Regions from separate parts of the Paenibacillus sp. FSL R7-0210 genome, predicted to be linked through region 1. Evidence: predicted binding sites of a transcription regulator. Region 1 holds the regulator's gene; each other region holds the start of a gene.

The links. The regulator Rex, encoded in region 1, represses fermentation and respiration genes when NADH is low (regulators of the CRP and FNR family bind a similar motif). The targets are predictions, from matches to a motif close to TTGTGAAATATTTCACAA.
Region 2: the regulator Rex is predicted to act here: its motif matches at 2,274-2,291, upstream of qoxA (cytochrome aa3 quinol oxidase subunit II).
Region 3: the regulator Rex is predicted to act here: its motif matches at 2,878-2,895, upstream of MKY64_RS27595 (cytochrome ubiquinol oxidase subunit I).
Region 4: the regulator Rex is predicted to act here: its motif matches at 4,489-4,506, upstream of adhE (bifunctional acetaldehyde-CoA/alcohol dehydrogenase).

Annotation. Positions count from the first base shown of each region.
Region 1 covers NZ_JBBPAR010000001.1:1,534,362-1,541,907, forward strand. Annotated here, with positions in the region: gene panC (pantoate--beta-alanine ligase) at 1-113, shown strand, start outside; gene panD (aspartate 1-decarboxylase) at 106-489, shown strand; gene MKY64_RS06595 (tetratricopeptide repeat protein) at 604-1,242, shown strand; gene dinG (ATP-dependent DNA helicase DinG) at 1,358-4,219, shown strand; gene MKY64_RS06605 (redox-sensing transcriptional repressor Rex) at 4,369-5,019, shown strand; gene MKY64_RS06610 (amidohydrolase) at 5,009-6,310, shown strand; gene MKY64_RS06615 (cell wall elongation regulator TseB-like domain-containing protein) at 6,340-6,861, shown strand.
Region 2 covers NZ_JBBPAR010000001.1:5,326,776-5,334,321, reverse strand. Annotated here, with positions in the region: gene qoxB (cytochrome aa3 quinol oxidase subunit I) at 1-946, opposite strand, end outside; gene qoxA (cytochrome aa3 quinol oxidase subunit II) at 991-2,007, opposite strand; gene MKY64_RS22540 (polysaccharide deacetylase family protein) at 2,507-3,661, shown strand; gene MKY64_RS22535 (TetR/AcrR family transcriptional regulator) at 3,788-4,405, opposite strand; gene MKY64_RS22530 (MFS transporter) at 4,563-6,011, shown strand; gene MKY64_RS22525 (GntR family transcriptional regulator) at 6,450-6,839, shown strand; gene MKY64_RS22520 (ABC transporter ATP-binding protein) at 6,832-7,546, shown strand, end outside.
Region 3 covers NZ_JBBPAR010000001.1:6,505,515-6,513,060, reverse strand. Annotated here, with positions in the region: gene cydD (thiol reductant ABC exporter subunit CydD) at 1-358, opposite strand, end outside; gene cydB (cytochrome d ubiquinol oxidase subunit II) at 358-1,371, opposite strand; gene MKY64_RS27595 (cytochrome ubiquinol oxidase subunit I) at 1,375-2,763, opposite strand; gene MKY64_RS27590 (cold-shock protein) at 2,987-3,217, opposite strand; gene MKY64_RS27585 (cold-shock protein) at 3,309-3,509, opposite strand; gene MKY64_RS27580 (S1C family serine protease) at 3,904-5,151, opposite strand; gene MKY64_RS27575 (hypothetical protein) at 5,509-5,715, shown strand; gene MKY64_RS27570 (MBL fold metallo-hydrolase) at 5,684-6,490, opposite strand; gene yycI (two-component system regulatory protein YycI) at 6,507-7,247, opposite strand; gene MKY64_RS27560 (YycH family regulatory protein) at 7,296-7,546, opposite strand, start outside.
Region 4 covers NZ_JBBPAR010000001.1:1,291,992-1,299,537, reverse strand. Annotated here, with positions in the region: gene pflB (formate C-acetyltransferase) at 1-1,530, opposite strand, end outside; gene adhE (bifunctional acetaldehyde-CoA/alcohol dehydrogenase) at 1,792-4,413, opposite strand; gene MKY64_RS05405 (ABC transporter substrate-binding protein) at 5,175-6,644, opposite strand; gene MKY64_RS05400 (carbohydrate ABC transporter permease) at 6,777-7,546, opposite strand, start outside.

The DNA.
Region 1 (7,546 bases):
GGCTGACGGATGCGGGCGGAGAGGTTATAATGGCTCTGGCCGTGAAGTTCGGCAGAACCCGTCTCATTGATAATAATGTATTTATTCCTAAGGAGGCACACGCTCTTGTTTAGACATATGATGAAATCCAAGATCCACCGGGCAACGGTCACTGAAGCCAATCTCAATTATGTGGGCAGCATTACCATTGATGAAGATCTGATGGAAGCCGCAGACCTGCTGGAGAACGAGAAGGTGCAGATCGTGGACAATAATAACGGTTCCCGTCTGGAGACTTATGTCATTCCAGGTCCGCGCGGCAGCGGCGTCATTTGTCTGAACGGGGCAGCGGCGCGTCTGGTACAGCCTGGCGATACAGTGATTATTATATCCTACGCTGTCATGTCCTCCGAGGAGCTGGCGGCACACAAGCCGACTGTAGTGTTCGTTGATGCGGGCAACAAGCCGGTGAAGCTGGCGGATCATGAGATTCATGCGACGATTGCCTGAATTCTGAGCTTTGAGCCATGTAATCAATGGCAGGGATGAAGACCCCTGTACTTGCTGATAATGAAGTAAGGCAAGCTTAAGCTGACTTCATTATCAGTAAGGGTGGGATGTCCGGTGTTTCAACATTTATTTGCTGAGATGAACAAGATGCTCCAGGAGATCAAAGCCGACTATCCTACTGCGGAGGGTGCCCGCCGAAGCGATCTTTTATCCAAGTATAATATGCTCCACCGCATCAGTGATAATGTAATGGACGAATGGCTGGTCTTCGCCGAGAAGCTAAGCGAGTTCCGGGAACAGGCGGATTTTCAGGTTCAGCCGGAGGAGCTGCCGGAAGAGGAGGCCCCTGAGCTTGGGATGGATGCTTTTGTCAGGGGCCAGGGCTATTATAAGCTGCTGATGTACCGCAAGTGCATTGAACAGTTCAGGGAGGTTACGGCACAATATCCGGACAGCCTCGCTGCCCGCCTGTATCTGGCCATGGCTTATCTGCAGGAGGGAGAAGGCGATACCGCCTGGGGACATCTGAATCACATGCTGGGCCTGATCCGTGAGGTGAAGCTGAAGGCGATGATCTATAATGCTCTGGGCTGTATCCGGGCTTCCCAGGAACGCTTCAATGAAGCCAGTGAGCTGTTCAGCCTGTCGTTGCTGCATGATCCTGATCTGCCGGAGCCGAACGTGAATCTGGAGGTGTGCCGCAGACGGGGCGGGAAGCTGGAGTTTGGCCATCAGCTGGTTTCGCTTTTATAATTTATCCTCGGTTTCTTTAGGCGATGCGCCCCACTTCCCGGGGTGTGCATCGCCTTTTTTCGTAACTTCTGTTATGCTGATAAAGAGTCTCAAGTGAAAGGGAATAGAACTTATAATGAAATTTGCCGTGCTTGATTTTGAAACTACGGGAACCCAATCTGTGGGAGAGATCATCCAGGTTGGCCTTGCCATTATAGAAGAAGACGGGACGATCTCCCGGGTGTATGGTTCCTATGTCAAGCCCGGAGCGCCAATTCCTCCTTTTATTACGGGCCTGACCGGAATTACAGACAGCGATGTACAGGATGCGCCGGAGCTCGATGAGATGATGATGGAGCTGGTGCCGCTGCTGGATGATGTAGTCCTCGTCGGACACAATGTCGCGTTTGATTTTCATTTTTTGCAGAATGCGCTGGACCGCTGCGGCTACCTGCCGTTTCAGGGGCGGATTCTGGATACGATCGATTTTCTCAAAATATGCTTTCCCTCGCTGAGCACCTATCAGCTTGGCGCGGTAAGCAGCCACTTCGGCATTACGCATGACCGTCCCCATCAGGCGGACAGTGATGCGCTTGCCACGGCTATTGTGCTGCTCAAATGTCTGGAAGAGCTGCAGAGTCTGCCGCTGCTGACGATTCAGCGGCTGAATGAGCTGTTCGCGGACGAAGACAGTGATCTGGCCTGGTATTTCGACGGACTGCTGCGGGAGCGGGAGATGGAGACCTTTCAGCCGGAAGGTGAGCTGAGCTTCTACCGCCAGCTTGCGCTGGCTGTGGGGGACTGGGCAGAGCTGGCTACGCCACGGGAGGAAGGAAGCGTCAATCCGCTGGAGAATATTACCTTTGAAGAATATATGGATGAGGTAACCAAGCGGCTGAAGGCTGTTCTTCCCCAGTATGAGAGCCGAGAAGCCCAGGAGCTGATGATCCATGAGGTCATTACAGCGCTTGAGCAGGACAAGCATCTGCTGATTGAAGCGGGAACAGGCACAGGCAAATCGCTGGGTTATCTGCTTCCGGCCATCTACCATAGTGTGAAAAGCGATCAGAAGGTGATGGTCAGCACGCATACCATTAACCTTCAGGACCAGCTGCGGGAGCGGGATATTCCGCTCTTAACCAGCGTTGTGCCGTTCCCGTTCAAGGCCTCCATCTTTAAGGGAAGAGGGCACTATTTGTGTCTGCGCAAGTTCGAACATAGAATGAACAAAAAGGACTTTACGAGTCCAAGGGAAGAAGCGCTCACCGCTGCGCAAATGCTTGTCTGGCTGACTCAGACGACGACCGGCGATGATGAGGAGCTTAACTTAAGCGGACGGGGCGGCGATTTCTGGGAGACGGTGGCCAGTGATACCGACTCCTGCCTGGGACGCGCCTGTCCGTGGTTCCGCAAATGCTATTACCACCGGGCCAAGCATGAAGCCGGGATCTCCGATGTGGTGGTCACCAATCATTCCAAGCTGTTCGCAGATGTCAAAGCCGGGCATCAGCTTCTTCCGGCGTACGACCATCTTGTAATTGATGAAGCCCATCATCTGGAGGATATTGCCGGCAAGCATCTTGGCATGCAGATGAAATATTTCACATTCGCCCATACCCTCACCCGACTCTATAAGGATAGCCGGAGCGGGCAGCTGCCTGCCCTCCGCCAGAGTCTGCAGTCTTCGGGCAGTGAGCAGGCTTCCGAATGGAGCGGCGTGATCGACCGGATCTATCCCGATCTGCTGACGGTGAAGGAGTCCTGGGATGCGCTCAGCGACCGGCTCTTCAGCCTGCTGCCCGAGCGCAGCGATGCAGGGGCCGGTGAAGCAGGCCAGCTGGTGGCACGCCTGCAGCCGGGCAAGAAGCCGAAGGATTGGGAGGAGCTGGCTGCCCTTGAGAATACACTGAACCTCAGTCTGAGCGATATCATCCGCAAGGGCGACAAAATGCTCAGTGAGATGCGTGACACGGACAGCCAATCCTCCTCAGACAGTCTTGTGACCGATATCGGCGGGTTATTCAAGGATCTGGCATCCATTAGAGAGCAGATCCGCTTCTTCATGAGTCTGAACGATGAGAATATCGTGTATTGGCTGGAGGGAAGCGGTAATTATAAGGGCAAGTCGCTGCAAATGTATGCTGTTCCTGTAGATGTCAGCACCCAGCTCAGGGAGCTGTTCTTCGATAAGAAGAAGAGCATTATCCTGACCTCGGCCACCTTATCCGTGGATAAATCCTTCCAGTTCATGATTGATAACCTGGGTCTTGGCGAGGCTGCAGAGCAGCGGCGTCTGATGACTGCACTGCTTCCGTCGCCATTCAAGTATCGTGAGCAGGCTCTCCTGGTCATTCCGCGGGACTTCCCGAGCGTCAAGGGGAGTATTGGGGATGCCCGCTTTGTGGACACCCTCGTGCACTCCCTTGCTGAGACAGCTGTAACAACACGGGGGCGGATGCTGGTGCTGTTCACCTCCTACAAGATGCTGCGCCAGGTGTATGAACCGCTGAAGGAGGCACTTGCCTCACAGGATATCGCGGTACTCGGACAAGGTGTGGAAGGCGGCAGCCGGAGCAAGCTGATCCGCCGCTTCCAGGACAGCCCGGCTTCGGTCTTGCTGGGTACCAGCAGCTTCTGGGAAGGGGTGGATATCCCTGGAGAAGCATTGACCTGCCTGGCGATTGTCAGACTGCCGTTCCAGCCGCCGAATCACCCGCTGGCAGAAGCGAAGTCAGAGCTGCTTCAGGCACAGAAGAAGAATCCGTTCATGAAGCTGTCCGTGCCGCAGGCTGTCATCCGCTTCAAGCAGGGCTTCGGGCGGCTGGTCCGCACGGCGCAGGACCGGGGCATCGTAATTGTGTACGATACCAGAGTGATTGAATCGCATTACGGAAAGTACTTTCTGTACTCGCTCCCCGGTCCCAAGATGGAGCATATGCTCACCGAGCAGATGGTCCCGAGAATTGCCGAATGGCTGGATGACGGCGGGGTTTCCTAATTCATCTGCTATTGCTATTATTAATAAGTCATGATTATCCTGAAGATCCGTTCCCGCCTGTCCTGCCACTCCGGCAGGCGGCGGGGCACGGTTGCTATAATTGTACGGAATGAAGTGTAGGCTAACAAAACTTTTAAGGAGGAGAATACATGAAATCGGATAAAATATCGGAGGCCGTCGTGCGCAGGCTCCCAGTGTACCTGCGTTTCCTGAACGATCTCCAAAAACGTGAAATCTCCACAGTCTCTTCTCAGGAGCTGGGCCAGAAGCTTGACCTAAATCCCGCCCAGATCCGTAAGGATTTGGCTTATTTCGGTGATTTTGGCAGAAAAGGCATCGGCTATGATGTATCTTATCTGATTGAGAAGATCCGCCATATCCTGAAGCTTGACCAGCAAATTAATGTTGCACTGGTTGGAGCCGGTAACCTCGGTCATGCTTTGTCTAACTACAACGCTTACTTGAAGGATACGATGAAGATTACTGCCATCTTCGATGCCTACCCGCCGAAGGTGGGCCAGCAGATCAACTCGCTGGTTGTGCAGCCGATGGAGGAGCTAAGCAGTACCATCCGCTCGCAGGGCATCCGGATCGGGATTATTACCGTGCCTGACAGCGAAGCCCAGAACGTAGCCGATATTCTTGTGGATTCCGGTATCGAAGCGATTCTGAACTTCGCACCGGTTATTCTCAAGACGCCTGCCAATATCCGGATTCATGCCGCAGATTTCACCACAGATCTGCAGAGCTTGGCCTATTATTTGCATGATGGAAAGGATGAGGCTGAAGATGAGCAGTAAGATCACGATAATCAAGAATGGGCACTTCCTGGTTCCGGGCAGTGACAAGCCGGTACTGAGCGGGTACATGTCCCTGGAGAATGATCTGATTACTTACATAGGTGAAGCTGAGCCGGTAGTGGAGGATGGTGCACAGGTCATAGACGGCAGCCGTCTGCTGTTCATGCCGGGTCTGGTCAATACCCATGGGCATACGGCCATGTCACTGCTGCGCGGATACGGCGACGATATGGTGCTTCAGACTTGGCTGCAGGAGAAGATGTGGCCGATGGAAGAGAAATTCACTGGTGATGATGTATATTGGGGAACCTCGTTGTCTGTACTGGAAATGCTGAAGGGCGGCACAACCACCTTCCTCGATATGTATGATCATATGGACCGGGTAGCGGAAGTAACGGAGCAGTCCGGTATTCGTGCTGTGCTGATGCGCGGCGTAATTGGGCTGTGCCCGGAAGAGGTACAGCAAGCGAAGCTTGCTGAGGCGATTGCTTTTGCCCGTAACTGGCACGGCAAGGCTGACGGCAGAATTACGACCATGCTCTCACCGCACGCCCCGTACACCTGTCCTCCAGAGTTTTTCATGAAGTTTGTGCAGGCTGCCCATGATCTAGACCTGCCAATACACACCCATATGTCCGAGACGCGCCATGAAGTGGAACAGAACGTGGCCGACTACGGCCTGCGTCCGGTCGCGCATCTGGAGAAGCTCGGGATGTTCACCCGTCCTTCGCTCATTGCCCACGGGGTTCATCTGAACGATGAAGAGATCGGGATCCTGGCCCGCCATAACGTTGGCGTGTCGCATAACCCCGGTAGTAACCTGAAGCTGGCCAGCGGGGTAGCCCGTGTTCCTGAGCTGCTGAGAGCCGGGGTTAAGGTCTCTCTGGGGACAGACGGTGCGGCGAGCAACAACAATCTGGATATGTTCGAAGAGATGCGGCTGGCGGCTCTGATCCACAAGGGCGTAAGCGGTGATCCTACAGCGGTACCGGCTCCTGAGGCGCTTCTGATGGCTACGGAGTATGGGGCGCAGTCTATTTTCCTAAGCGGGGTGGGCCGGCTTGCAGCAGGAATGAAGGCCGACTTCATCGCACTTGATATTGACCAGCCTCATCTGCTGCCGCATACCGATCTGCTCTCCCATGCCGTATATTCGGCAAGTGCCAAGGATGTAGAGCATGTATGGGTGAACGGCCAGCAGGTTGTGAAGCATGGACAATGCCTGACACTTGATGAAGAAGCCATCCGCCGCAAAGCACAGGAGACGTTCGAGAGCCTGCTTAAACGGTAATTCAAGGGAACGGGAAAGGAAGCAGCGTGGTGAAGAAGAAGAGGAGAAAATGGATCTGGCTGGGGATTACCGTGGTGCTGCTCCTTCTGTTCGGACTAAGCCAGTTCTATGCCTACATTATGAAGGACCAGTGGAACGAGCGGAGTGAGGCCAAGGAGCTGGCCCGGGCGCGTGCCGGACTAACAGAGGTAACCAAGGCCCAGAAATCTGTCTGGAATGAGAATGAGATCTACTGGGTGCTGACCGGTAAAAATGAAGCAGGGACCGAGCTGATGGTGTGGGTCCGTTTCACCTTGGAGGGCAAGCCTGCCGGAGGCGACAACGACCTGTATGCTGAGGAACTGAGCAATGGCACCTCAGAAGAGAAAATGCGCGGAATCATAGCCGCCCAGCTGCCGGACATTACGATCGAACGGCTGCTGCCCGGTGTATACAACGGGGAATATGCCTGGCAGCTATTTTACAAAAAAGACGGGCGATTCTATTATAATTTTTACCGCTTCAAGGATGGCAGCGCCATCGGTGAGGGGTACAGTCTGCCGAACCGCTAGCGTCACTTTAAGCGGCCGGGCGTTCAGGCTTGAACTATATTTAGAAGCGGGAGATACAGTGATACTGTACTCCCGCTTTTTTGGCGTGTTATATACGAGTAGAGAACAGGCTAGAGCTGTTCATGGACTTGAGGGACACCAGGATCTGTGGCTTACTTAATAAAGGGGAGGCATTGATCGGAGCTGCTCCCTACTGCTCTGTTGTCAATATGTACATATACCAGTATATATAGATTGCAGTACCATTCATGTACATCGGGCTGTTTTCAACCGGGTTCAAGCGACATTGATCTGCTCATTGTCGTAGAGGACAAGCTGTCCGCAGAGGTCAATCATAGACTTGCCAGGCGTAGCGTAGCCTTTCATGACAGTCTGCCGAATAATTGCGGAATAGGAATATAGCGGTGCGGCAGTCGCCGAAGGCTATGAACCGCGCGAATTAACTGATTTTGCGGAATTTATGATGGCTGAAATCAAGCGGACTCCAAACTGAAGATTGACCGGGTAAAAATGATAAGCGCATGAAACATCCAGAAATTAGTATCAAAAATTTTAAATATATTCACAACTTTATGTAAAATCGTATATACACCTATGATATACTACTACTTGTACTAAGACATGCTTAAGAGCATGTCCGTCTCGGATGGGCGCTAGACACGCTGGCTGGTCTTTATTATAGAGT
Region 2 (7,546 bases), 3.8 Mb from region 1:
TCAGCATGCTGAATACCATGGAGGTATAGCCGTACAGGTTCTTCTTCGAGAAGGTGGCGATAATCTCACTATAAATACCGAAGGCCGGAAGAATAACGATATAGACCTCCGGATGTCCCCAGACCCAGAACAGGTTGGCCCAGAGCATATCCATCCCGCCGTTGGCCATCGTGAAGAACTGGGAGCCGAAGAGGCGGTCGAACATCATCATCGCCAGCGCTACGGTAAGAACCGGGAAGGCGAAGACAATGATAACGTTGGTGATAAGTACGGACCAGGTGAACATCGGCATCTTCATCAGCGTCATGCCTGGTGCGCGCATTTTGAGAATCGTTACGATAAAGTTAACCCCGGTGATCAGCGTACCGATACCGGATATTTGCAGGGCCAGAGAGTAATAGTTGTTCCCTACGGTCGGGCTGAATTCAAGACTCGCCAGCGGGAAGTAGGCTGACCAGCCCGCATCCGGCGAGCCGCCGATGACGAAGGAAATGTTCAGCAGCATGGCGCCCATGAAGAAGAGCCAGAAGCTGACCGCGTTCAGCCGCGGGAAGGCAACGTCCCGTGCGCCGATCTGCAGCGGAATGATTACGTTCATCAGACCGATGATAAAAGGCATGGCCATGAAGAGAATCATGATCAGACCATGGGTGGTGAAGACCTCATTGTAATGCTGCGCATCGAGGAATTTCATTTCCGGCGCAGCCGTCTGCAGACGCATCATCATCGCATCTACACCGCCGCGGAACAGCATCAGCAGCGCCGCGAGGATGTACATGATCCCGATTTTTTTGTGGTCAACCGTGGTCAGCCATTCGCGCCACAGATAGCCCCATTTCTTGAAATAGGTAAGCCCTACGAGAATCCCGATGGTTGCCAGTGCAATACTGATCATGGCCCCGTATATCAAGGGTTCGCCGTGAACCTTAAATTTGTCCAAATCCATTAGGGTAGCTCCTTTCAGTGTGTTGCATTAAGCTCTTCAGAGAGCTAGTGTCCTTCATGTGTGCTTTCATCGACAGGGGAGCTTGGCAGCGGCTGATCGACTTCCGGATCAGGCTTGCTGTCGAATTCCGTTCCGCTGGACGGCTCGGGAGACGGATGAATTTCCTTGTTATCCTGATGCTCCGGATTGCCGTTGTCCATATCCATTTCCTTGCCGCCGCCGCTCATATGATCTCCGTGATTTCCCGGAGGAGGGCTGAACTCCAGATGGGTGGAGGAATACGTTTTGCGTCCGAGGTAATCCGTGGCCAGCAGGCCTTTGAATTCTTCCTCCGTCAGCTTAGGTGCAGTTTCCTTCACTTCCTTCACCCAGTCCTCGTAACCTTTGTTACTCAGAACAAGTGCTTCGAATTCCATGTGGGCGAAGCCTTTACCGCTGAAGTTAGCATTCTTTCCGATATAAGAGCCTTCCGTATCAGCGGAGAGATGAAGCGTTGTCAGCATGTCGCTCATGGCGTACTTTTGACCGGCAAGCTGTGGAATCCAAAGACTGGTAATGGTGCCGAATGAGTACATTCTGAATTCTACCGCACGATGCACCGGCATATTCACGTAGTTCACCGTCTCGATCCCTTCCTCAGGGTAGCTGAAATGCCATTTCCAGTTGGAGGAGGAAGCATAGATGACCAGCGGAGTCTGATCTTTATAATCCGCAGCCACATTCTCCACTTCGTTTGTCGTCTTGACGGTTACAACAGACAGGAAGGCTACGATAATGATCGGGATAATAATCCAGATCGCCTCAAGGACTACATTGCCTTCCTCGTGCTTTGGAATGTAACCCTCATTACTCTTCTTCGCACGGTATTTCACCAATACAAAGATGTATAGGATGTAGACAACTGCCAGAACACCAAGCATTACAATAATTGAGAGGATAATGGTGTCAGATAACGTTCTGGCAGACGGCCCCTTCGGGTTCAGAACAGCGATCGAGCTGCATCCCGGCAGGAGAAGGATCAGGCTTAGAAACAGAGCGTATAACGGTCCCTTTTTTTTCATATAGAACTCCTTCCTTCAATACTACTTTTCATTCGCCGTTCATTAACGGAAGTACATTGATCTGTATCTATAGTAAGAACTACTTACCCATAATGCAAAATACATATTTTGTATAAATATATAAAATAGACCTTAAAAATGGCGAACAAGTTAAATATGTGTGATCAAATTGTTACAACTCCCTAAGGGTATGATAAAGATCACTGTAGTGGCGCACTTTAGCTAATTTTAAGGTTGTTCAATTTTTGTTCAAAATTCCGATATTGTTATTAAATTTGTCACAATTATTCTGTGCCAAAAACCGCTGATTTAACCGTGTAACGCCTGCTGTGACAGCATTCGACGAGAATTGCGTGCTTTCTGAAAATAATGGCGAACCCTCATTTATCATTGCATAAGAGTAACAATTTCTTAGCTTGCGGTTACAATCTCTCAAATTACGTTGAAAGTATATATGATAAAGTGATAGACAAATATACATAGATTGGAGACTGCTGCTGTGCGCATCAAGAAAATTCTGCTCTTATTCATGTCTTTATTCCTAATTATGGGGCTTGTGCAGGTCCCGGCTAACGCTAAAGGTAATAGCACTATTCTTAAACTCGGAGTCAACGATAAATTAAGCAAGGTTGAAGCTGTATCCGTAAAAGGCACCTATTATGTACCGCTGCGCGCGCTTGCGGATGAGCTGAAATGGACCCTTACCGGCCTGACGGACGGGATTCACGTAGCCGGCGGGACAGGTTCGCTTACCCTGCTGAGCAAGGACGGAGGTGCGGTACTGAAGGATGGGACTGCCGTGCCTATGAGCACTTTCGTACAGGACGGCAAACTCATGGCTCCGCTGAAGCTCAGCGGTTACCTCGGGTATAGCATTTCCTATGCGGGAGATAAATATTTACTTCGTGTGAAGGACGGCTCGGCGCAGCTTACCGATGCAGCCTTCACCGATAAATATGCTGCCGAGCTGAAGCCGGAGGCTCCGGTAGCTCCAACGAATCCAGCGACTCCGGTTACACCAACTGAGCCGGGCAAGCCGGGCCGGACCGTATACCTGACCTTCGACGATGGCCCGTCAGCCACGACTGGCGACCTGCTGGACATCCTCCGTAAATATGACGTACAGGCAACCTTCTTCATGCTGGGGAACAACATGAATCAGCATCCCGCCCAGGTGAAGCGGACTGCGAAAGAAGGCCATGGCTTAGCGCTGCATGGCGTGACCCACCGCCAGGAGAAGTTCTATGCTTCACCGGCAGCGGCGCTTGCCGAGATGTCGGGGGCCAATGCGACACTGAAGAAGCTGACGGGAGCCAGCACCACCTTGATCCGTACGCCATACGGAAGCAAGCCGTATTTCACCAAGTCCTTCAGGGATAAAGTCCTGACGCAGGGATATCATCTCTGGGACTGGAACGTGGATTCCTATGACTGGAAATACAAACAGAACAGCGACAGAATCTATAACACCGTGATGGATCAGGTGAACAAGCTGAAGGCGTCCAAGACCAATCCGGTCATTCTGATGCATGACCAGAAGGCTACACTCAAGGTGCTGCCGCGTATTCTGGAGAAGCTGAAGAAGGATGGTTATACCTTCAAGCTCATTACGAAGGATATGGAGCCGCTCAATTTCTGGAAGGATAAACGCTGATCCGTAAGGGTTAATAGAGAAGAGCAAGCTGCAGGGTAACCTGCGGGCTTGCTCTTTTTTTGGCGAGAATCTATATGTTGTGGGGTTATTTGGCGTGCAGAGGTATAGAGAAATCACTGGTTCTGTCTACTTGTACAGATATTGCACCAGCATATGAACCAGCTCTGACTTCAGCCGGTCCACGGTGATCCGCTGGGGGGAGAAGGAGATGAAGTCGACAATAGCGCTCACAGACTCAAACACAATGATCGAAGCTGCCTCCGTATCCCCGGTCTTCAGCTCGTCTTGCCCCATCTGGAGATAGGTAAGCGTTTTGAGTCGGCCGGTCTCGTACTGGGCATCCATCAACTGTTTGATGGCCTCATCGCTGTGATACATAATGCTTAGATCCTTATGGTATCCGATAAAAGCCTTATGCGAGAGCAGAAGCGTGTCTATCAGATGCAGGATCAGGTCCGTACGTTCAATCGTATTGAAATTAATTTCTGACATTGAATCATCGATTCTGGCGAGCAGCTCATCCCCGTACATGTGGAGCACCTCAATGAATACGGCTCTTTTATCCACGAAATAGGAGTAGAAGCTCCCGGTCGAGACCCCGGCGGCGGCTGCAATCTCCTTGGTATTCGTCTGATAGAAGCCCTTGTCCGAGAATAGCTTCATCGCGGCCCGGATAATGGCTTCCTTGGTTCGTATACTGCGCTCCTGCTGCGGAGTTCTAATTTTGTCCTCTGTTCCACCCATATCGTAAGATCCCCCTCATAGTACAGATTTTAGTGGAGCGGTTTTGTGCTGTCAATAAAAGTTGAACCAAAGTTCATTTTTTTAATTGACAAATATGAACTTTGGTTCATATAATCTGAAATATGAACTTTATTTCATATTTCAGGAGATGATCAAGATGGGGATTGGAATGCGCAGAGCTTTATCCTTTACGGCGATTGTGCTGGGCTTTTTCATGGCGCTGCTGGATACGACCATTATTAATATTGCCCTGCCGGAGATGACCCGCCAGTTCGGGGGAAGTGTGTCGCAGGTATCCTGGGTGATGAACGGCTATAACCTGGCATTTGCCGTGTTCATCCTGACTGCCTCGCGTCTGGCCGACCAATTCGGACGGAAGAAGGTGTTTCTCATTGGCGTGGGGCTGTTCACACTGAGTTCCCTGCTGGCCGGACTCTCCACTTCCCTTGGCATGCTGATTCTGTTCAGGGTTATTCAAGGCTTGGCGGGAGCCGTTATTGTGCCGGTTACGATTCCGCTGAGCACCACCACCTTTCCCAAAGAAATGCACGGACTGATTATAGGCATATGGGGGGCCGTCTCGGGAGTGGCTGCTGCAAGCGGTCCGGCGCTTGGCGGAATATTGACACAGAAGCTGAGCTGGGAGTGGATTTTTTTTGTGAACGTACCGCTTGGGCTGCTGAGCATAGGGCTGACCGCTATATTCATTCAGGAATCACGGGATGATTCAGCAGGGCGATCCATAGATTACGGCGGAATCCTGGGGATAACGGTAGGGATGTTCTGCATTACATATGCTCTGATTAAAGTGCAGGATTACGGCTGGAGCTCGCGCCCGTTCCTGGGTCTGACGGCTGTGGGGCTGCTCTTTCTGGTGATCTTTTTTCTTACGCAGTATAAGGGGAAAGAACCGATGCTGCCTCTGTCCCTGCTGAAGATCAGAGCCTTCAACAGTAACTCGGTATCGATGATCGTGCTGGGGGCGGCGCTGATGAATATTTCGCTGCTGACCTCCTTTTACCTGACCCGGGTGATGGGGGTATCGGAGCTGAAGGCAGGGCTTGTCCTCTCAACCATGGCCTTAGGCTCCATCGCCAGCTCGGCTGTATCCGGGCCGCTGTCTGCGAAATATGGCAGCAGTCTGTTCGCCGTAGCGGGAATGGTGATGATTGGCGCTGCCACCTATTCCATGAGCGGGCTTGAGGCTGATTCTACGCTGGGTGCGGTGATGCTACGGCTTGCACTGACCGGCTTCGGCGTGGGGCTCTCAATGGCTCCTGTGATGTCATCGGCGATCCGGGTTGTTCCTGAAGACAAGGTCGGCATCGCCTCGGGGGTGACGAATATGGCGAAGGCGCTGGGAAGTGTGCTCGGTGTGGCCATCATCGTCACTGTGCTCCAGCACAATACAACCCGGGAGCTGAGCGCGGCGAATTCCGCAGGCACAGAGGCGGGGGCCGGGGTAATAAGACAACAGCAGGCGGCTGTGGATGCGTTCAGTCAGACCTATAAGTTCGCAGGCTACCTGCTGCTCCCGGGTATAGGCGCTGCCCTGTTCAGCGATGAACGCAGACAGCGGCGGAGCAGCAGTGTCCATGTTCAATAGAATAGTCCCACTAAGCAATCATAACCCCCAACTGTCCAACAGGCAGGGTGGGGGTTATTTGCGTGACATGCTGAAACTCTATAAGACACACTAAAGAATAACAAAAAGCAAAAAGAAGCGGGGGGAGAATTTGGAACTGGAGGAGCGGTAGCGTCCGCCTGAAAGCTTTCCACAGGAAAGCTCGCATCGGAAGCATAGGCTTAGTTTGGATTTCTACCGCGAAGAGCGGTTCGATCAAGAAATCGAAATACAACAGCGGCCGGAAGTCCAAATGTTCACCGCAGCGACGACCAGGCTTTGAATTCTAATCTTAAGTGCGTCTTTTATAGACAAAGTAAAAGTTAATGATTGACATTAATCCTCAACTGTATTAATAATAGTAGTACAGTTAACACAGTTGAACAGCCGGATCATAGATCCGAAGAAAGGAGGACTGTCATGTTCGAACTGGATGTGCGCAGCCGCAAGCCGATCTATGAGCAGCTCACCGACAAGGTCAAAGAGATGATTATGCATGGTATTCTGCGGGCGGATGAACAGCTGCCCTCGGTGAGGACTTTATCCTCGCAGCTCACAGTGAACCCGAATACGATCCAGAAGGCTTACAGGGAGCTGGAGCGGGAAGGGTACATCTATTCACAGCAGGGCAAGGGCAACTTCGTGGCCCCGCTGCAGCAGGGGCAGAATGAGAGCAAACGGGCGGAGCTGAAGGAAGAGCTGCTGCGTCTGATGGCAGAGGCGGTATACCTTGGTTTTACGGAAAGTGAAATGAGTGCGCTGTACCGCCAGGCGCTGGATAAGAGAAGAGAGGAGAACAGCCATGATTGAGATTCGCGGAGTCAGCAAGATTTTTCAGGAGGAAAAGGCTGTTGATAACATCTCGCTGACTGTACATAAAGGCGCTATTTACGGATTGCTGGGATCGAATGGGGCGGGCAAAACAACGCTGCTGAAGACGCTCGCCGGTATTTATCGTCCTGAGGCGGGGAGTGTCAAGCTCGCCGGGCAGCCGGTGTATGAGTCGCCGGAGGTGAAGCGCAGAATGATCTTCATGCCGGATAGTCCGTATTTCTTCGCGCAGGCAACCATTAAGAGTATGGCGGCATTCTACCGCTCTATATATCCGGGCTGGAGCCAGAAAAGGTACGAGGAGCTTGGGACGATGTTCCGGCTCGACACCCGGCGCAAGCTCAGCCGTTTCTCCAAGGGGATGCAACGCCAGGCTGCTGTCTGGCTGGCCCTCAGCTGCAAGCCGGATGTGCTGATCATGGACGAGCCCATCGACGGGCTGGACCCGGTGATGCGCCGGCAGATCAAGAATCTCCTGTTCCAGGAGGTCGCCGAGCGGGAGCTGACGGTGCTGATCTCCTCGCATAACCTGCGGGAGATTGAGGATTTATGCGACCATGTCGGCATTATGCATGAGGGACGGATGCTGGTCGAGAAGGATCTGGATGATCTGAAGGCGGACACGCATAAGATTCAGGTGGCTTTCCGCGACGAACGCCATGCGGCCGCACTGGATGCCAAGCTGC
Region 3 (7,546 bases), 5.0 Mb from region 1:
CTCCTTCAAGCACTAATGTGACCATATTTCCGGTCCCCCGGTCGCCAGCCAGCCTTGGTCCCAGCTGGAACAGCTTGTCCATCATCTGTCTCCGCATGCTGCTGCCGGTCGCTTCCGCGAAGCGGTACGCCGCCCGGCTCATCAGCATAGCGCAGGCATGACGCACAAGAAACGCAAGAAGGAACAAGAGCGCTCTAGCCCCTTGTTCCTTCAGCGGTTCTCCCGCAAACAGCGCAGAGACAGCTTCTGCCAGCGACTTCGCCAGCAGAAGAATGGAGAAGCTTTGCACCAGGGTCAGGAAGCCAACCAGCAGAAAGACAGGCTTAACTCCTTTGTACCCAAGCAAATTTTTATCCATTAGTATTCAAGATGCTCCTTCTCATGAACCCGTTTGTGGAAGATGAAATAACTCCAGATTTGATAGCCCAGCACGAACGGCAGCAGGGTCAGCGCTACAATCGTCATCACCTTCAGCGAATATTGGCCGGAGGCCGCATTCGTAATCGTCAGGTTGAATGCCTGATCCAGCGAGCTGATCATCACCCGCGGGAACAGTCCGATGAAGATCGATGCAACAGACAGCGCCATCACAGCACCAGTCATCCCGAAGGCATAGCCGTCCTTCTTCTTAGTCATGAAATACCCGGCCAGCAGATAAGCGGCTACAGCGAGAACGACTACAATCCACAGCAGCGTTCCGCGTTTATCGAAGATATCCGTCATAGTATATGTCATCACAACGAAGGCTACCAAGAGCGCCGCCAGTGGAATCAGCAGCTTCTGGGCCAGCTTACGCGCCCGTTCCTGCAGATCTCCAAGCGTGCGGAGCGTAGTGAACATCAGCCCGTGTACCAGACACAGCAGGACGACCGTAATCCCTGCAACCACTGTATAAGCATTGACGATATCGAAGAATCCGGCATACATCTGCATATCCTTGTCGATCGGCAAGCCCTTGATGAAGCTGGCGAATACCACGGCGAGCAGGAACGGCGGCAGGAAGCTGCCGAAGAAGATGCAGACATCCCATGTTTTTTGCCAAGCCTTGGAATCGCGCTTGCCTCTGAATTCGAAGGCGACACCACGGGCGATTAACGCCAGCAGAGCAAATACAAACGGAATATAGAAACCGCTGAACAACGTAGCATACCAATGCGGGAAGGCCGCGAACATGGCACCGGCGCCCGTAATCAGCCATACCTCATTCGCATCCCAGAACGGCCCGATCGAATTGATCAGTATCCGTCGCTCCGTATCATTCTTGGCCAGAATCTGCGTCTCCATTCCTACACCGAAGTCGAAGCCTTCCAGGAAGAAGAACCCGACGAACAGCACCGCAATCAGCAGAAACCATAATTCATTAAGTGACATAGGTTAGCCCTCCTTGTTATACGGATCGTGGGATTCACCGTGTTCGTTATCCATAGCATAAGGACCTTTTTTGATCACTTTGACGAACAGGCCGACTAGCACTGCACCCAATATGGCATAGATCGCGGTAAAAGAAATCACCGAGAACAGTACCTGTCCGCTGGTAATATTAGGTGATACACTGTCTTCTGTAGTCATAAGTCCGAATACAGTCCATGGCTGACGCCCGATCTCTGTCATAATCCAGCCGGCCGTGTTGGCAATCGGCGGAAGCAGCAGTCCCCAGAACATGAAGCGCATGAACCAGGTATTGGGTCTGTCCATCTTTTTACGCCACATGAGGTAGATCGCGTATACCCCAAACAGTATCATCAGCGAGCCTGCAGCCACCATGATCCGGAAGCTCCAGAAGGTTGTTTTGACCGGCGGAATATAATCTCCTGGCCCATAGGCCACTTCATACTCCTGCTGCAGCTCCAGCATCCCCTTCACTTCACCGGAGAATTTACTGTAGGACAGGAAGCTCAGCAGATACGGAACCTGAACTTCATTGCTGTTGGTCTGGTTCTTCACATCGATATTGGCAAATACCGTCCAAGGTGCCGGGTCGCCGCTCTCGCCCCACAGCGCTTCGGATGCGGCCATCTTCATTGGCTGTGTCTCTACCAGATATTGAGCCTGTGCATGTCCTGCAACCGCAACGCCGAAGGAAGAGATAACCCCTACAATTGCTGCAATCTCGAATGATTTTCGGAAGAAGGCAACGTCCTGCTTCTTAAGCAATTTGTATGCACTGATCCCTGTTACCAGGAAGGCGCCTGTAGCGTAAGCGGCAAGGACTGTATGCGGAAATTCCACCAGCAGCTGGCCATTTGTAATCAGTGCGAAGATGTCATTCATCTCAGCACGGCCATTGTTAATCTGGAAGCCAACCGGATGCTGCATGAATGAGTTAGCCAGCAGAATCCAGAATGCCGACAGCATCGTTCCGAAGGCGACCAGCCAGATGGATAACAGATGAATCCGCTTGGATACCTTATCCCAGCCGAAGATCCAGATTCCGATGAACGTGGACTCCAGGAAGAAGGCCAACAAGGCTTCAATCGCAAGCGGAGCCCCGAACACATCACCGACGAAGCGCGAATAATCCGACCAGTTCATCCCGAACTGGAACTCCTGCAAGATCCCTGTTACTACACCTACTGCGAAGTTAATCAGGAATAGCTTCCCCCAGAATTGCGCCATTCTTTTGTACTCTTCATTGCCCTTTCTTACGTACATGGTCTCCATAATGGCAATTATGAGCGCAAGTCCGATCGATACTGGCACAAAGAAATAATGAAAAATTGTCGTCGACGCAAATTGTATACGCGACAGCAGTACTGTATCCATATTTCTCCCCTTCCTTCTCCCCATTTCGTTATGTCTATTTTGTCAAATTCCCATCACTCAAAGTGTGATAATTATCACATTATACGCCCCGTTTAGGCATAAAAAACAATAAATTTGTGACAAATATCACAATTTTGCATTTAAAAGCAAAAAAAATAAGACGGTTTCACCGTCTTGAAGATGTCCTGCATATATAGTTGTCTTGACTCATAAAGGTATTGGTCTAGGTAATGGAAATACCTTTCTTAAGCGATTTGAGATCGCCATTTGAATTAAGCAATTGCGGCAGCATCTTCATGCTACGAACCATTGGGGAATGACAGAGACGGCAGGAAGGCGCATGTTCAAATGCGAAATTATCCCTCATCCATCCATTACAATCCTCATTGGTACAGGCCCAAATTGCGGTATTTTCTTCCGGTACTTCCTCCAAAGGCTTTTTCCGGTAGTTCATTGCCGTTCCTCCCTTCCTTTATGTTGCAAGCAAGTGATGATAAAAAAAGACCGTCCCAACTTTCACAAGCGGGGACGGTACCTTCTATTAATTACAGTTTTACAACGTTTTCGGCTTGTGGTCCGCGGTTGCCTTGAACAACGTTGAATTCAACGCGTTGGCCTTCGTCCAAAGTTTTGAAGCCGTCGCCAGTGATTGCGCTGAAGTGAACGAATACGTCGCTTCCGCCTTCAACTTCGATGAAACCGAATCCTTTTTCTGCGTTGAACCATTTAACTGTACCTGTTTGCATGTGTGTTACCTCCACAAATTTAAATTAATATGTTCTTTTTATCTTCAGACAAAGAAAAAATTCACACATTGAGAAAGGTTGTAGCTTTGGTTGACAGCCCTTTTCAATGCGAGAATAAGGTATCAATGTAAGAACAATTTCATGTTACCACACCTTAATAACAAAGGCAAGCTGTTCTATCCTAATTCCTCCTTTTTTTCCCTTATAAGGACTACTTCCCAATGTAAGGGCTACCAGTCATAATAAATTGTAATATTTATACCCATTGCTACCAATTACCCCATTTATTTATTCTTGAAACAGCCCCGCCCTCTTCTTTTTTTCCTGAAAAGGACGGCTTGAACTGTTTCCGTAATCGTGACTGCCTCATTATTATATACGGCCATTTCCAATTTTATTCCTCTGGCTTCTCAAGAAGCTGGACTGTGGTCTGCTTCACTTCACCATTGCGGTAGAAGGTAATCTTCAGCTTATCGCCGATCTTGGTATGATCGTACAGATATTTGCGCAGCGACAGCGTGGAGGTAATCGGCTTATCGTTGAACTTGGTAATCACATCGTTAAGCTGCAGACCCGCTTCCTTCGCCGGTCCCACAGCATCCAGAACCACAACCCCATCGGTCACTAGAGACGGAAGATTGAGCTCCTTACGCTGGTCATCGGCCAGCGGTACATAAGGATTATTCAGATCCACTGAATAGACGCCCAGGTATGACCGGGCTATCCGGCCTTTGGAGGTAAGCTCATTGGCTGTATCCACCACATGATTGGAGGGAATCGCAAAGCCCAGTCCCTCTACCCCCGTATCGGAGATCTTCATCGTATTGATACCAATCACCTTGCCGTCCAGATCCACTAGTGCGCCCCCACTGTTGCCCTCGTTAATGGCCGCATCCGTCTGGATCACTTCCTGCTCCCAATCGTACACGCCGTCCTGGTTCAGTGACACCGGTATCGTCCGCTCTGTGTAGCTGACTATGCCGGAAGTCAGTGTATCTCCAAGCCCCAGCGGGTTGCCGATGGCAATGACAGTCTCACCCAGACGCAGCTTGGAGGAATCCCCGATCTCAGCAATCCGGTCGATTCCCTTGCCGTCAATGGAGAGCACAGCAATATCGCTCACCTTGTCGGCACCTACCAGCTCCGCCTTGTGTGTCACGCCGTCTACTGTAACCACTTCCAGCTTGCCGGCACCCTCAATGACATGATTATTCGTGATGATAAATGCCTTATTGTCATCCTTCTTATAGATAACTCCCGAGCCTAGCGCGGATTCATCGAGAATATTAAGTTCCTTATTATCTTGTTTATGATTAATGATGCTCACTACCGCAGGGCGGATATGTGCAGCAGCCTGAATAATCCGGTCATACGGATCTGCGCTGCTCGCAGCCACCTTATCAATAACCACCGGAGCCTGAGCTCTCTCAGCGGCGAACTGTCCCGTTACCAGACTGAACAGCAGCACAGCCGCTACAGCACTGCAGACAGAGCTGATCAGCGCGATCTGCCAGGTTGCCAGCGACCGCTTCGATTTGCGGACAGCCCACTTGCCGTCAGCATATCCGCCGGTTGATTTAGATTTGCCGCTTTTGCGCCGTGACACCTTGGTTGAATAGAAATCATCATCAAATAATCCCATGTTACACTCTCTCCCCTCTATTGCCACCGCATTCACGACCTGAACGCCAAGCAACCACGCCCGAGCTTAACCGCTATATCTCTTAGACTTCATGAAGTACTAAAAGGTTTCACTTGATTTATTCACCACATTCCAGTGGGTTCTAAGCGCAAGGGATGTCTATTATTCTAATAAGCTACTAAAAAGTTTAACAAGCTTGTATCCGGAATATTTTGCAACTTAAAAGACTACAATAGGATTAGAACGCTCTATATGATTGTATCACAGGCAGCCGCGCTGCCCACATGTTTTCTATGTTAAATAAATGTAAATTATTCACAGATTCAATACTATCCATTTCACAAGGAGGGCCGGACTATGGAGTCTTTTTCAACAAGTAAGGATCTGGTGCAATTCATTGGCAAGCTGGGGGACCTGAAGGATGAGCATTATCAGCTGATTCTTGTCCAGCATGCAATGATTGAGCTGTTAATTGATAAAGGGCTATTCTCCCGCCAGGAGCTGGAGCACAAGATTACCGAGGTTGACCGTCTTATGACTGGCTCACCTTATCCCATGGCGTAGGCCGGTCATAGTAGGTGTCGCAGAGCCTGAACTCACTGTCTTTGTAAAAGCAGCCCCGGTCCTCCATCGCCCCGCGCACGGACATCTTCGCCAGATCCATCATATTATGGTCTCTGCTCAGATGTGCCAGATAGGCGCGCTTGGTCCGCCCGCTCAGAATCTCGCTGAGCGCTGCGCCTGCCGCCTCATTGGACAGATGCCCCAGATCGCCGAGAATCCGCCGCTTCGTATTCCAGGGATAACGCCCCATCCGCAGCATTTCGATATCATGATTCGACTCCAGCACCAGCACATCGGCATCCGATATGGCCGTTCTCACCTTGTCGCTGACATACCCGAGGTCTGTAGCAACACACAGCTTCTCCTTGCCGTCATAGAAATTGTAAGCTACCGGCTCTGCGGCATCGTGGGAGATGGCGAAGGATTCCACCCGCATACTGCCGAAATCCCGGTGCTGCCCGGTCTCCATAATGACCCGGTTATGCTCCTCAATCTTGCCAATCCCCTTCTCAATCGCTCCCCAGGTGTTCGAATTCGCATAGATCGGAAGATTATACTTGCGGGCCATCGCGCCCAGCCCCTTAATATGATCCGAATGCTCGTGGGTCACAAGAATTCCGTCCAGCTCCGCTCCCGTCAGTTCGCGCATGGCCAGCAGTTCGTCAATGCGCTTCGCGCTCAGACCCGCGTCGATCATAAGTGTGGTCTCGCCGTTACGCACCACTGTCACATTCCCGGTAGAACCGCTGGACAGTACTGTAAATGAAATCCCCATATCTCTCCTGCTCCTTCTACTCTGTTGTCTTCGGACTGATAATGTCTGCACTGATCGCATCCATATAATAAGCGCTGCCGTCCTCCAGCATGAACCGCCACATCGGCGAAGCCACCTGGCTCTCGGAGTTGAACAGCTCGCCGTAATAGCCCAGCTCAATCTCCTTCACTGCAGAACCCGCAGGAAAATACTTCTCGATCAGACTGCTAAGCGCCTGCGAAGCCGGAAGCACCTTCTGCAGATCCTCGCTCCGGCTTGCTGCGATCTCAATCTTCGGCCAGCGGTAGGCCACAATCTTCTGGTCACTGTTAATCAGCTCCAGCCGCACTCTGAACAGAGACCACTTGTTATCCACCAGCGGATGGAGGACGAACTTGCCGACCTCACTCTCCTGTGAATCGAACCGGTAATTGGCAATGTCGGGAATCTGGCTCTTCAGCAGATTGCTAAGCTCCGAGAACGAGGAGTACATCAGCTTGCTGTCGATCGGCTCCTTTAGCTTCACAGGCAGTTCATTCTGCTCTTCGGCCGAATAACGGTACGTGATATCAGGCAGCTGCGGAGTGGCAGCCGGAATCGGGCACAGCAGCCGGATGTTCTTCTCCTCCATCACCGCCTGAGTCTCTGCGGACAGGGAAGTGAAGTCAAGTCCCGCACTGACCTGATCGCGCACATCGATCCATAGCTGATAGCACAGCAGCAGATTCAGCACCAGAAAGGCATATATCAGTACACTCTTGGCCCTTCCCCAGTCCATAACGTCCCTCCTCGAATCGGTATTCTGCCCGCTTGGCTTAACTCCGCCCTAATTCAATGTAAGCTCACTGCCATCGCTAAGCGTAACCCGCCAGACGGGATGAAGCTGCAGCTTCTCCCCGGCCAGCGCAGGCATATAGGCAGGCGTAAGCTCAATGATCCGCAAGGAGCTGCCGAGCTGCGCCAGCCGCTGCTTCAGCAGTTCGCCGCCGGGCAGCTCGACAATGGTCTTCTCAGACTTGTCCTCATTCGTATACATCAGGGAGCGCTCATAGGAAGAGACCGTTCCCTGCTGGAGCT
Region 4 (7,546 bases), 240 kb from region 1:
CATTTCGATACGTTCGTAGGAATATTTGTCATGCATATAGTGAATGATGTTCAGCGTATTGACATAAGTCTTAGCCAGCCATTCCATCATTGGTTTGAAGCGTTTCATTACTTCATCATAATCCAGGTATTCAGAAGTGATCGCAGGATATTCAGGACCTACCTGAGCACCGGATTTCTCATCTTTACCGCCATTGATCGCATATAGCAGAGCCTTAGCCAGGTTGGCACGGGCACCGAAGAACTGCATTTGCTTACCGATACGCATTGGGGATACGCAGCAGGCAATCGCATAATCTTCACCCCAGTATGGACGCATTACATCATCGTTCTCATATTGGATAGCGCTGGTCTCAATAGATACTTTGGCACAATATTTCTTAAAGCCTTCAGGAAGCTTCTCGGACCACAGTACAGTCAGGTTTGGTTCTGGAGCAGGTCCCAGATTGTACAGGGTATGCAGGAAGCGGAAGCTGTTCTTGGTTACGCGGGTTGTGCCGTCTTCAGCCATACCACCGATGGATTCTGTAACCCAAGTTGGGTCGCCGGAGAACAGGTCGTTATAGTCAGGCGTACGCAGGAATTTCACGATACGCAGCTTCATTACGAAATGGTCAACAATTTCTTGAGCTTGCTCTTCAGTCAGAGTACCTTCTTCAACGTCGCGTTGAACATAGATATCAAGGAAGGAAGATACGCGTCCAAGGGACATTGCCGCACCATTCTGTTCTTTAACAGCTGCCAGATAACCGAAATATACCCATTGTGTAGCTTCTTTGAAGTTCGTAGCCGGTTTGGAAATATCCATACCATGAGCTGCAGCCATTTGTTTCAGTTCGCCAAGAGCACGCATTTGCTCGGACAGCTCTTCACGCAGACGGATAACATCTTCTGTCATGGAGTCAACTTCAAGCTCAGCCAGTTGCTGCTTCTTGTCTTTAATCAGGAAATCAATACCATACAGAGCAATACGGCGATAGTCGCCGATGATACGTCCGCGGCCATAAGCATCAGGAAGACCTGTGATTACGCCCGATTTACGCACAGCTCTCATATCTGGTGTATATGCATCAAATACGCCTTGGTTATGCGTTTTGCGGATGTTCGTGAACATGTCAACGATATTCTGCGGAAGCTCGAAGCCATAAGCCTTAGTAGCATCGATCATCATCTTGATACCGCCGAACGGCTGAATGGAACGTCTGAAAGGCGCGTCAGTCTGAACGCCGACAATCTGTTCCTTATCCTTGTCAATGTAGCCAGGAGCGTGGGAAGTGATGGTGGAGACAGTATCGAGGGATACATCCCATACGCCGCCTCTTTCTCTTTCTTCCTTGCTCAGCTGGGAGATAATCTTCCACAGTTCAGTTGTATTGCTGGTAGGTCCAACCAGGAAATCTTCAGTTCCTTCATAAGGCTTGATGTTCTTGGCAATAAAGTTGTTAACGTCAACTTTCTTGGCCCAGACACCTTTTGTGAAATTTCTCCAACCTGATTTTGCTTCTAATACTTCTTTTTCAATCACCGACATGCTAAATCCCTCCATTTATATTTATTATATTTGTAGAGATCGCGGGCTTGAAGGTTAATCCCGTGTCTCGTGATCCCGAGGCTAATAGTTGTTATAAAATTCACAATCACATCTTCATAACGGGGATCGTTGTCTATATAAACATTTTAGTTTATTTTCTGAAAAAGGACTGTGACAAATATCACTCTTTCGGTGATATTTGTCACTTCCATCCAGTCCCATATTAACCTTTAACCTTATTCTTTGCCAGGCAACCGTTAATTAGTTATCGAATTTGCCGTAGAATGCGTTGCGGTATACATCAGCAAGCTCGGAGACCAGCGGCATTTTAGGATTGGCAGTAGTACATTGGTCTTCAAATGCACGGTCAGCCAGATAGTCTACACGGGATTCGAAGTCCTTAGGATCGAAACCAAGAGCCGAGAAGGATTCTTCGATACCGAGTTTTTTGTTCATGTCGCGGATTGCATTGATCAGGCTGGTTACGCCTTCTTCGGTAGTGCGTGCAGGCAATCCCAGAATACGGGCGATTTCTGCGTACCGTTCGTCAGCTACAAAGTGCGAATATTTAGGGAACGAAGCGAACTTCGTAGGTTTCTTGGCATTGTAACGGATAACATGCGGCATCAGGATCGCATTGGTACGGCCGTGTGCGGTGTGATACTGTCCGCCCCATTTGTGTGCCAAGCTGTGGTTAATCCCCAGGAATGCGTTGGCAAAGGCCATACCGGCAAGCGTCGAAGCATTGTGCATTTTCTCACGGGCCAGCTTGTCGCCTTGCAGTGCGGATTTCTCCAGCCACTGGAACACCAGTTGGATGGCTTTGATTGCCAGACCATCGGTATAGTCACTGGCCATTACAGATACATAAGCTTCGATAGCATGTGTCAATACGTCCATTCCTGTATCGGCAACTGCAGTCTTAGGCAAGCTGTAGACAAACTCAGGGTCAATAATTGCTACGTCTGGAGTCAGCTCATAGTCAGCGAGCGGATACTTGGTATTATTGCCTGTTGTCTTGTCTGTGATAACTGCGAACGATGTTACTTCAGAACCTGTACCCGAAGTGGTTGGAATGGCAACGAATTTCGCTTTGTTGCCGAGCTTAGGGAATTTGTATACCCGTTTGCGGATATCCATGAACTTCTGTTTCAGGCCGTTGAAGTCTGCATCCGGATGTTCGTAGAACAGCCACATGCCCTTGGCAGCATCCATTGGGGAACCACCGCCGAGTGCGATGATGCAGTCCGGCTGGAATCTGTTCATCATAGCTGTACCTTTTTCTACAGTAGTAGTCGATGGATCCGGTTCAACTTCCGAGAACACTTCGATCGCTACAGGAGTCTGGCGCTGACGCAGATAGTGCTCAACTCTTTCAACATATCCCAGTTTAACCATTACAGGGTCAGTGATGATAGCAACGCGTGTGATATCAGGCATTTTGGCCAGGTACTGAGTGGCTCCCTTTTCGAAGTAAATCTTGTCAGGTACTTTAAACCATTGCATATTCACGGTACGACGATTCACCCTTTTCACGTTGATCAGATTGATTGCAGTGACGTTCTGCGATACCGAGTTGCGTCCGTAAGATCCGCAGCCCAGTGTCAATGAAGGGATATTAGTGTTGTAAATGTCGCCGATTGCGCCGTGAGTCGATGGCGAGTTGACGAGAATACGTCCGGTCTGCAGACGGTTGGAGAACTTCATGATTACTTCTTCGTTGTTGGAATGGATAGCCGAGCTGTGGCCCATGCCGCCAAATTCAACGATTTGAGCTGCGCGCTCGATACCCTGGTCAGCATTCTTCACCTTGTAGCAAGCCAGAACCGGGCTCAGCTTCTCAGCGGACAATGGATATTTAGTACCTACACCTTCAAGCTCAGCTACCAGGATCTTCGTTCCGGCAGGAACCTGAATGCCGCACATTTCAGCGATCTTCACAGCGGATTGGCCAACGATAGCCGGGTTAACTGCACATTTCTCTACGTTCATTGCGCCGCTGGTCAGCTTAGCTGCTTCTTCTTTGTTCACAAAGTAACAGCCGTTTGCAATCATTTTCTTTTTCACTTGATCGAAGATGGCTTCTTCAATGATAACTGCCTGCTCGGAAGCACAGATCATACCATTATCAAAAGTCTTCGACAGGATAAGGTCTGTTACAGCCTGATCAATATCAGCACTCTTCTCAATGAAGGCAGGCACGTTACCAGGACCTACGCCGAGTGCCGGTTTGCCGCAGCTGTAAGCTGCCTTGACCATTGCCGATCCGCCGGTTGCCAGAATCAGTGCAACATCCGGATTGTTCATCAGTGCGTTTGTTTTGTCCATCGTAGGAAGCTCAATCCATTGGATGAAGTTCTCAGGTGCGCCTGCTGCTACGCCTGCATCATGCAGAATTTTGGCTGCTGCCGCACTGCACTCTTGCGCTGACGGGTGGAAACCGAATATAATAGGGTTACGTGTTTTAGCGGAAATCAAAGCCTTAAACATCGTGGTGGATGTTGGATTGGTTACCGGTGTGATACCCATAATGATTCCGACTGGTTCAGCAATCTTCTGGAAGCTGTCATAAGCGTTATCCTCAATAACGCCTACAGTCTTGTCGTACTTAATACCGTGCCAGATATATTCAGTGGAGAAGATGTTCTTTGTAATTTTGTCTTCGTATACTCCGCGTCCTGTTTCTTCAACAGCCAGTTTTGCCAGGTACATATGCTTGTCGAGTCCGGCCAGCGCCATTGCATGAACGATTGTGTTTGTCTGCTCTTGATCCAGGCCCATGAACGCTTCGTGGGCTTTCTTTGCTTTATCCACCAAAACCTGAATGTACTCTTCAGCGGTGGTTTGTTTCACTTGGGCGGCGACTTCGTTTTTAACTGCCATCTCCCTCGTCCTCCTGTCAATTTTTAGGTTGTTTCTTTCTATACATTTATCTTAGCACATCCTTTTCACCTTGTATAGTGAAATCTTTCACAAAGTTTAAAGTTTTTTTTGAGTTGTTTTCAAAGCGCTTTCATTCGATCATATACTAGCGTTTTTTCCATATTATATGTAATATTTAATTGATATTTGTCTATTCTGCGAACGCAATACGGCAGGTTACAGTGTTGATGGCCCACTTTGCCTTACGATGCCGGGCGGGCCTCAGGAATTCTGCTCATGAATGCCAAGCCGTCACCTCGGTTCATCCATGGCTCTTCTATAGACTCACTCTGACGGTGAATATAAATATAAATCTCTGCTTACAAGTGGAAACGGCTTTGTCGCCCTTTTAAAAGGAGGGTAAATTACCCTGCGGGTGAACAATGCTAATGCATCTCTCACCGGCCGCTTTGAAGGAGCAGTAAGGAGCAGTAATGTTGCAGTTTTTGCAGGATTTCTATATACCTTTTACGGGTTGCAAGTACAATGTTGCATTATTTGCACAAATTCCGGTGTTTAGAGCACGTTAGCGCTGAATTTGTTGCAGTTCGTGCAGGATTTCAGCATAGAACGCTTCTTTGGGGCATTAATGTTGCACTTTTGGCAGGATTCCTCTTAAAAGGTTACTGGCATAATTTCCTGAAAGGAAAAAAAGGAGACAGCATCTCCGCTGTCCCCCCTTATTCATCTCTTCCCCCAAGTCTAGGAAGATACATCTCAGGCTACTCTACCTTAATCGTATCGAAGAATTTCTTCTGTACGGTTGCGGCGGCTGCATCAAGCTGGGCCTTGGAGTCCGTGCCTTCCTTGGCAAATAGCTCCTGAATGACATTGGACATGGTTGCATAGTAGTCCTGGGTGTTGTATTGCGCCTCAGGTTTGCCGTCGAGCAGAGCCATAATATCTGTATTGTATTGATATACGATATCAGAGTATTTGTCATACACTGCTTTGGTTTTCTTGCCGAACTCGGAATCAGCGGCATAGTAATCAAGAAGCGGCGGAATGAAGTATTTGCCGTCTGCCTTGCGCTGCTGCAGAATGGCATCGAGCGCTTCCAGGCCTTTATCCGAGAAATAGTCGAAGGTAATATAACGGAAGGCCATCTCCTGCTCATCCTTGCTGGCGTTAGGGTTGATGACCAGATAGTCGCCGCCGAGAACACCGGTATGCTTGCCGCCTTTCTCAGCCGCAGGCATTGGATAGGTCAGCACATCCTCAGGCTTGAACCCGCCCTGGTTAAGCGCCTGTTCAATGACTCCGTCTGATCCGGCCATTACCATCGCGGTACGGCCCTGCTGGAAGGCACCTACAGCATCTCCCCAGCCGAGCGCCCAATCCTGGGGAACGGCCCCAGCTTCCCATCTAAGCTTCTTATAGAAGTCCAGCGCTTTGATCCCGGCTTCGGAATTGAAGGTTGCCACCACCTTGCCGCCTTCAATCTTCTGAATCTCCCCGCCTGCTTCAAACAGGAGGTTGGTCCAGTTCCAGCCTGCTTCGTTGCCCTTGCCCATTGGCGCAATCCCGGAGATGCCTTTCTTGGGATCGGCCACTCCTTTGGCTGTGTTCAGCATGTCGTCCCAGGTCCAATCCATTGGAGGTACGGCTACACCTTTGTCATCCAGCATCTTCTTGTTGATCATTGTTGTAGTGACGTAACCCTTCTGGGTAACCCCATACACCTTGCCGTCGATGATGAACTGGCTCTGCAGCACAGGGTTGATCTGATCCTTGAACTCATAGTTGTTCCACAGATCGGTGATGTCGGCTACCCAGCCCTTCTCAATCAGGAATTTGGCTTCGGTGGCATACGTGTTGAAGAAGGTCGGCGCTTCATTCGCTGCCATCTTCACCCCGATCTCGCTTACATTATACTGCCAGTCGTCCTTGACGATCTCCACGTTCGGATAGACTTCCTGGAACCGCTTGATTTTGTCATCCTCCTGTGCTCTCACCTCGGTCAGGTCCGGCGTAGGATAGTGGATTTTGATTGTTACCTTTCTCTGGGTGATATCGTCAGCCGGTGCTGCAGACGGAGTGGCTGACTCTTCGGCCGCCTGGGTTGCTGCTGGCGCAGGTGTCGCTTCTCCCCCGTCAGCCGCCGGCTTGTTGCCGTTATTATTGCCGCCGCAAGCAGACAATATCGTCCCCGTGACCAGGAGGCAGGCGAATACGCTGGAAACTTTACGCATGGTAACTCCCCTTTTCCATATCATAATGAGCTTACAAATTCATCTTAAAAGAGAAACCGTTTACAAACGAGGTGTATTTATATTCCCTTCATGTGCAGGTTTACGATCTCAACCGGACCTCTTCCTTCCTGCTTAGCCTTTGACCGCAGACAATGAAACTCCGCGCATAATGAACTTCTGGAAGACCAGGAACACGAGGATCGGCGGCAGAGAGACAATGAACAGAATTGCGAATTTGATGTTCGTGTTCAGTGCTTTTACATTAATAACATACTTATAGATAGCGGTAGCGAGCGTATACTTCTCCTCACTGTGCATGACCAGCGACGGCCAGAACCAGTCATTCCAGGCTGTGGAGAAGATGAAGATCGCCAGTGTTGCAAAAATCGGAACCGACAGCGGCACCGCGATGGTGAAGAAGCTTCTCGGCTCCGAAGCCCCGTCCATCCGTGCGGCTTCCAGAATCTCGGGATGAATCCCGTCGAAGAAATTCTTAAGCAGCAGGAAGAAGAACGTGTTCGCGCCTGCCGGCAGCCAGAAGGCCGCATATTGATTGAGCAGGCCCAGCTCCTTCAGATTGACAAAGTTCGGAATCATATAGCTCGTGGCCGGAATGAACAGCGTCATCAAGAAGAAGAAATAGAAGGCCTTGCGGTAAGGCACATTCATCCGTGAGATACTGAAGGACGCGAGTCCCAGTACAATTAGAGTGACGACCATATTCCCTACAAAAATATACAGGGTGTTCCGCAGAAACATGGCCAGATCGATGTAATCCAGCGCATCCTTCAGGTTACCGAAATGCCATTCCTGCGGAAAAAAATGCGGCGGAAAGGAATTGACCTCGATATTCGACTTCAGCCCGTTGAACATCGTCATAAGGATGGGGTACAGCATGCTGA